2 linked regions of the Metabacillus sp. B2-18 genome follow. Each later gene encodes a partner of the first gene's protein in a complex. Links are inferred from orthologs where the notes say so. Each region holds a gene or a part of one and is shown in the gene's direction. Other genes may lie near its edges.

What was found. The genes of interacting proteins can lie anywhere in the genome.
Region 2: the proteins of clpC (region 1) and mecA are in contact, whole or in part, in a solved structure (PDB 3PXG), measured with the Bacillus subtilis proteins. The link is inferred for Metabacillus sp. B2-18 from one-to-one orthologs.

Annotation. Positions count from the first base shown.
Region 1 is NZ_CP088245.1:107,600-111,717, forward strand. What follows is about bases 510-3,633. They hold clpC (ATP-dependent protease ATP-binding subunit ClpC), read left to right. Parts: upstream 510-909; coding sequence 910-3,357; downstream 3,358-3,633. Other genes in these bases: LPC09_RS00570 (protein-arginine kinase McsB), read left to right, coding at 510-913; radA (DNA repair protein RadA), read left to right, coding at 3,591-3,633. Outside these bases: more of LPC09_RS00570, read left to right, coding at 1-509; more of radA, read left to right, coding at 3,634-4,118. UniProt on the Bacillus subtilis protein: Competence gene repressor; required for cell growth at high temperature. Negative regulator of comK expression. May interact with MecA to negatively regulate comK.
Region 2 is NZ_CP088245.1:921,127-924,390, forward strand. What follows is about bases 503-3,259. They hold mecA (adaptor protein MecA), read left to right. Parts: upstream 503-1,423; coding sequence 1,424-2,095; downstream 2,096-3,259. Other genes in these bases: LPC09_RS04825 (TerC family protein), read right to left, coding at 503-872; cls (cardiolipin synthase), read left to right, coding at 2,290-3,259. Also shown: transcriptional regulator SpxA, read left to right, coding at 1-127; more of LPC09_RS04825, read right to left, coding at 192-502; more of cls, read left to right, coding at 3,260-3,264. UniProt on the Bacillus subtilis protein: Enables the recognition and targeting of unfolded and aggregated proteins to the ClpC protease or to other proteins involved in proteolysis. Acts negatively in the development of competence by binding ComK and recruiting it to the ClpCP protease.

The DNA of each region.
Region 1 (4,118 bases):
AAATAAAACATTCAAAAAATTAGGCCAATTAGAGCTTTTAAAAATGAATGATTTGCAAGCAATTCAGAAAAGGGTCCTTGTAGAAAAGCATTTGATAAGCCCTAACTTAGCTGACCACTCAGATTATGGAGGCTGTTTGCTTTCTGAAAATGAAGAGGTAAGCATAATGTTAAATGAAGAGGATCATATCCGTATTCAATGCTTATATCCTGGATTTCAGCTGGAAGAAGCCTTAAGTACTGCGAATCAGTTGGATGATTGGATTGAAGAAGAAGTTGATTATGCCTTCGATGAACAAAGAGGATATCTAACAAGCTGTCCTACCAATGTAGGAACAGGGCTTAGGGCATCAGTGATGATGCATCTCCCAGCGTTAGTTATCACTCAAAAAATTAATCGAATTATCCCGGCAATTAATCAGCTTGGCTTGGTTGTAAGAGGGATATATGGAGAAGGCAGTGAAGCAGTAGGAAATCTGTTTCAAATATCAAACCAAATTACATTAGGTAAGTCAGAGAAGGATATTGTAGAGGATCTTGTTAGTGTTGTACAACAGCTAATTGAGCAGGAAAGATCTACTCGCGAAGCTCTATATCAGTCCTCACAAACTCAGTTAGAAGACAGGGTTTACCGTTCCTTTGGAACTTTGGTATACTGCCGAAGCATAGAATCTAACGAGACTGCAAAATGCTTATCTGATGTTAGATTAGGTATTGATTTAGGAATTATTAAAGATATTTCCCGTACTATTTTAAATGAACTGATGATATTAACACAGCCTGGATTTTTGCAGCAGTATTTTGGAGGACCATTACGTCCAAATGAGAGAGATATTCGTCGTGCTGCACTCATTAGAGAGCGGTTAAACCTGGAAATGGATCGTAATAAACGGATGGAGGATGATGAATTATGATGTTTGGAAGATTTACAGAACGCGCGCAAAAAGTACTGGCTTTAGCACAAGAGGAAGCAGTTCGATTAGGTCATAATAATATTGGAACAGAGCATATTCTTCTAGGTCTTGTTAGTGAAGGCGAAGGCATAGCTGCTAAAGCTTTACTAGCATTAGGTCTAGGTCCAGATAAAATTCAAAAAGAAGTAGAAGGATTGATTGGTAGAGGTCAAGATGCATCACAAACTATTCACTATACACCAAGAGCAAAAAAGGTGATTGAGCTATCAATGGACGAAGCAAGAAAGCTGGGACATTCTTATGTTGGAACAGAACATATTCTCCTAGGACTTATTCGTGAGGGAGAAGGGGTAGCTGCACGAGTACTTAATAATTTAGGTGTAAGTTTAAACAAAGCAAGACAACAGGTTCTTCAATTATTAGGAAGCAACGAATCTTCAGCAAACCATCAAGGTGGAGGCATTACTAATGCTAATACACCTACTTTGGATAGTCTTGCACGTGATTTAACGGCAATTGCTAGAGAAGGAAGCTTAGATCCTGTAATTGGTAGAAGTAAGGAAATTCAACGTGTTATTGAAGTGTTGAGTAGACGTACGAAAAACAACCCTGTATTAATTGGAGAGCCAGGTGTTGGTAAAACGGCCATAGCTGAAGGCTTGGCTCAACAAATTGTCCAAAATGAAGTACCGGAAATTTTACGTGATAAGCGTGTTATGACGTTAGATATGGGAACGGTTGTTGCAGGGACAAAATACCGTGGTGAATTTGAAGATCGCCTGAAAAAGGTAATGGATGAAATTCGTCAAGCGGGTAATATCATTCTCTTTATCGATGAGTTGCACACATTAATTGGTGCTGGTGGTGCAGAAGGAGCTATTGATGCTTCAAATATTCTTAAGCCTTCGTTAGCTCGTGGTGAGCTACAATGTATTGGTGCAACAACACTTGATGAATATAGAAAGTACATTGAAAAAGATGCTGCATTAGAGCGTAGATTCCAGCCAATTCAAGTTGATGAACCATCTGTTGATGAAAGTGTTCAAATATTAAAAGGTTTACGTGATCGTTATGAGGCACATCATAGAGTATCAATTACAGATGAAGCGATTGATGCTGCTGTTAAATTATCAGATCGTTATATCTCTGATCGTTTCCTTCCAGACAAAGCGATTGATTTAATTGATGAAGCAGGTTCAAAAGTTCGCTTACGTTCTTTTACTACACCGCCTAATTTAAAAGAGCTTGAACTAAAGCTTGAGGAAATCCGTAAGGAAAAAGATGCCTCTGTTCAAAGCCAAGAGTTTGAAAAAGCAGCATCTTTACGTGATACAGAGCAACGTTTACGTGAGCAGCTAGAAGAAACGAAAAAAACATGGAAAGAAAAACAAGGTCAAGAAAATACTGAAGTGACAGTTGAAGATATTGCGATGGTTGTTTCTAGTTGGACTGGTGTTCCAGTTTCCAAGTTGGCACAAACAGAAACTGACAAACTGTTAAATATGGAAAGCCTCCTTCATTCAAGGGTAGTCGGTCAAGAAGAAGCGGTAGTTGCTGTTGCAAAAGCAGTACGCCGTGCTCGTGCTGGCTTAAAGGATCCAAAACGTCCAATCGGTTCATTCATCTTCTTAGGACCAACGGGTGTAGGAAAAACTGAGTTAGCTCGTGCTCTAGCAGAATCGATCTTTGGTGATGAAGATGCGATGATTCGTATTGATATGTCTGAGTATATGGAGAAGCACTCAACATCACGTCTTGTTGGTTCACCTCCAGGATATGTAGGATATGATGAAGGTGGTCAGTTAACAGAGAAGGTTAGAAGAAAGCCTTACTCAGTTGTTCTTTTAGATGAGATTGAAAAAGCCCACCCTGATGTGTTTAATATTTTACTTCAAGTATTAGAAGACGGAAGATTAACGGATTCTAAAGGGCGTACTGTAGACTTTAGAAATACGATTTTAATTATGACTTCTAACGTTGGAGCTAGTGAACTAAAACGCAATAAGTATGTTGGCTTTAATATTCAAGATGAAACACAAAATTATAAAGACATGAAAGATAAGGTAATGAATGAGTTAAAACGTGCATTCCGTCCTGAATTCATCAACCGTATTGATGAAATCATTGTCTTCCATTCTTTAGAGAAAAAGCATCTAAAAGAAATCGTTTCGCTTATGTCTGATCAATTAACGAAACGTTTAAAAGAACAAGATCTTTCATTAGAATTAACAGAATCTGCGAAAGAGAAAATTGCAGATGAAGGAATTGACTTAGAATATGGTGCAAGACCATTGCGTCGTTCGATTCAAAAGAATGTGGAAGATCGTCTTTCTGAAGAGCTGTTAAAAGGTACAATTGATAAAGGCCAAAAAATTATTCTTGATGTGGAAAATGGCGAGTTTGTTGTGAAAACAGCTGAAAAAGAAGAAGTGAAATCTAATTAAATAAAGATAGTTTAGAGGCATACGATTTTAATTGTGTGCCTCACTTTCTTTTTTCTCCTATGGATAATACTACGGACATGGGAATAAGATAATCCTCCTTTTACCCGTCTGGAAAGATTAAACGTAATTTCCGAAAAGATTTCCCTTGATAACACCTTCAGTTTTATATAATTAAGGATAAGTATCATAATTAACTTGTCTATTTGGTAATCTAATAAGAGAGGAACAATTTTATGGCAAAAGCAAAGGTAAAGTTTATTTGTCAAACCTGTGGATATGAATCACCGAAGTGGATGGGAAAATGCCCAGGATGTGGTGAATGGAATACAATGACAGAAGAAGTATTAAAGTCTGGGTCACCTCGAAGGGCTGTTTTTGCTCATTCCAATCAAACGGTACAAAAACCCTCGCCGATCACAACAATTGAAACAACCCAAGAACCAAGAATATTTACAAACCTTAAAGAATTTAACCGTGTACTCGGAAGTGGTATTGTGAAGGGATCTTTAGTTTTAATTGGTGGTGACCCTGGTATTGGGAAATCAACACTGTTATTACAAGTATCCTCTCAATTAGCTGATAACGGTCATGATGTTTTATATATATCTGGTGAAGAATCAGTTAAGCAAACGAAATTAAGGGCAGATCGCTTAGGGGTAAAATCTAATAAATTATTAGTTTTATCTGAAACAGATTTAAGCTTTATTTCAAAAGCAATCGACGAAACAAACCCAGCCTTTGTAGTGGTCGATTCGATTCAA
Region 2 (3,264 bases), 810 kb from region 1 along the record:
TCGCCGTCCGATTATAATCGATGAGAAGAGATTACAAGTTGGATATAATGAAGATGAAATCCGTCGTTTTCTTCCACGCCGTGTTCGCACATATCAACTACAAGAAGCACAGCGCTTAGTTAATTAAATATGAAAACTGAAGAGGCAAATAATTTGCCTCTTTGTTTGTTATGTTTTTTAGTAAAGCTTTGTTAATCCCTGCGTGCAGTCTGAAAGTTGATCATTTGGTGGTACAGAACACCTGCTAATATAATAAATGAGGCTGTAATATAAGGTATGCTCATTTCAAGCATTGGGTGTGAATAGAAGATTCCCTGTAGTTTAGGTTCTTCTACAATCATTTTCCCTGAAGTAAAGGCAAGCAGACCGCCACCAATATAAACAAGGAATGGATACTTTGTTAATAGGACGAGGATTATTTTACTTCCCCAAATAATAATAGGTATTGAAATAAATAACCCCATTGCTACTAGTACCATATGACCCTGTGCTGCTCCAGCAACTGCTAAAACATTATCAAATCCCATTAATAAATCAGCAATGACGATTGTTTTGATGGCTCTCCATAGTGATGGATGACTTTTTATTTTGCTTGTGTCATCTTCTTTACCTGCAATTAAGTTGTAGGCAATATAAAGTAGGAAAACCCCACCAACTAATTGTAAAAAAGGAATTTTCAACAAATAAACAGCTATTAAAGTAATGAAAATTCGAAATACAATTGCGAGCATGGTTCCTAAAATGATTGCTTTATTTCGTTGCAAAACGGGTAAATTACGACAGGCTAAAGCAATGACTACAGCGTTGTCAGCACCAAGTACTAGATCGATGCCTATGATCATGAGAAGTGATAAAAGAAAATCTTGTTCCATAGTTAATACCCTCTTTTCAGCAGAAAAAGTATAGAAGTTTGTAATTTTTTTTGGTGTCTAGCTTCAGGCGCCATCGTCGAAGCACAGGACGTGCAAGTGCAGTCATTGCGATTGACATCGCGTTTTTGACTGCCTCGAGGTCATAAGTCAAATAGGAATTGAAGGCAGAGAACACCTTCCATTCCTATTCCCCTTATGCTTGTCGCCGAAAACTTAGCGCCTTTCGCTTTTCTAATGCTCGTACAATTATATGAAAACATTCATAAGATATGCTTGTAGAATCATATAGGTAAAATAACTGTTTTTGAAAATTCGGAGTTTTTTTATTTCATTTAAGTACTTTTTATCATAAAATAGGAGTACAAGATTCTTTCATAATTGAAGGTTCTAAAGCACTAGTGTGAAGATTTTCTAGCTTTTTTTGGAGGATATTTACACTTTCCCTTTACCCACGGTTAAATAGTTGAAAATTTGGGTAAAGTGTAGTAAAGTACAACTACCCTGAGGGGGGTTGTCCCTTCAACATCTTATATAGAAGGGAAGGTTGAGTAATGGAGATTGAACGTATAAACGAGAATACTGTAAAGTTTTATATCTCATATTTAGATATAGAAGAGCGTGGTTTTGATCGCGATGAAATCTGGTATAACCGTGATCGAAGTGAGGAACTTTTCTGGGAAATGATGGATGAAGTTCATGAAGAAGAAGAATTTATGGTTGAAGGTCCACTTTGGATCCAAGTTCAAGCACTAGATAAAGGGCTTGAGGTAATCGTAACGAAAGCTCAAGTGTCTAAAGACGGACAAAAGCTAGAGCTTCCTATTTCTGACGATAAACTTAAAGAAATCCCGGTGGATGAAAATATAGAATCATTGTTAGATCATCATTTTAATAAGTCGAATGATTCACAGGAAGATCAAATTGAAGAATTGGAACAACAGCTTCAGTTTGTCTTAAAGTTTAATGATTTAGAAAATATTATTTCTTTGTCTAAGTATTCATCTCTTTCAGGAATGACGAATCACTTATTCTCACTCGACCAAAATTACTATTTATTTGTTGAGTTTGAAGACGAAGTGAGTGATGAGGAAATTGAGAATACATTGAGTATTCTACTTGAATATGGACAAGAATCAAGAGTAACCATTCATCGACTTGAGGAATATGGTAACTTAATTGCAAAAGACTATGCATTAAATGTGATAAGAAAACATTTTTCATAATAGATCAAAGTTGGGAGAGACCGATTTCATGTAAATCGGTTTTTTTTATTCATTGTAAAAAATATGTTCTTTTCTTGGGTAAAAACAAGGCCGAAGTAACAAAATAGTGAGACATGTGAAGACAAAAGGATGACTCAATGTTTCGTTTTTTTGAATGAAGGGAAGTAAGACTAAAAATAAGTCAGGTGAAACTAATGAAGTTTACATTCAGAATACTATTATTTGTCACATTAATTGCTTCCATTATCTTAATAACGAAAAGTCTTTGGGGAGATTGGATTGTTGGTTCTGTAAGTGTTCTTTTTACACTCTCAATTATCTTTATATGTGTTGTGATCTTCCTTGAAAATAGACATCCGTCTCATACTATTACATGGTTGGTTGTTTTAGGTGGTTTTCCATTAGTTGGATTTTTCTTTTATTTATTTTTTGGAAGAAATATAAGGAAAAGACGTCTATTTGATAAAAAAGCGCTGTTGGATGAAAAAGCATTTTTAGAAATTGAGGGTAACCATCATTCATATCAAGATAAAATCAATCGAATGGGTAATCATCAGCAATTATTGTTTAAACTAGCCCATCGTTTAGGACATAGTCCTATATCATTTGCTACAAAAACAAAGGCTTTAACAGATGGTATTGAAACATTTGATCATATCTTTCGTGAGTTGAAAAAAGCCAAGCATCATATTCATCTTGAGTATTATATTGTCCGTCATGATCAGGTCGGAAATGAATTGAAAAACCTTTTAATTGAAAAAGCTCGAGAGGGTGTTGAAGTTAGGTTTTTATATGATGCGGTTGGAAGTTGGAAGCTTTCCAAGGAATACATTAGAAGTATGGGGAAAGCTGGGATTGAAATGGTTCCTTTTCTGCCTGTTCGGATTCCTTTTTTGAATAATAAAATTAATTTTCGTAACCATCGAAAAATTATTGTTATAGATGGGGAAGTGGGTTTTGTCGGTGGTTTAAATGTTGGCGATGAATACTTAGGTAAGGATACTTACTTTGGATATTGGCGTGACACCCACCTTTTAATTAAGGGTGAAGCTGTTCGAACTCTACAAATGATCTTTTTGCAGGATTGGTATTATATGACAGACAAAAAGCTGTTGTTTCAATCTTACTTAAGCTCTAACTCTGATGATTTGGAAGAAACGGGTGGAGTT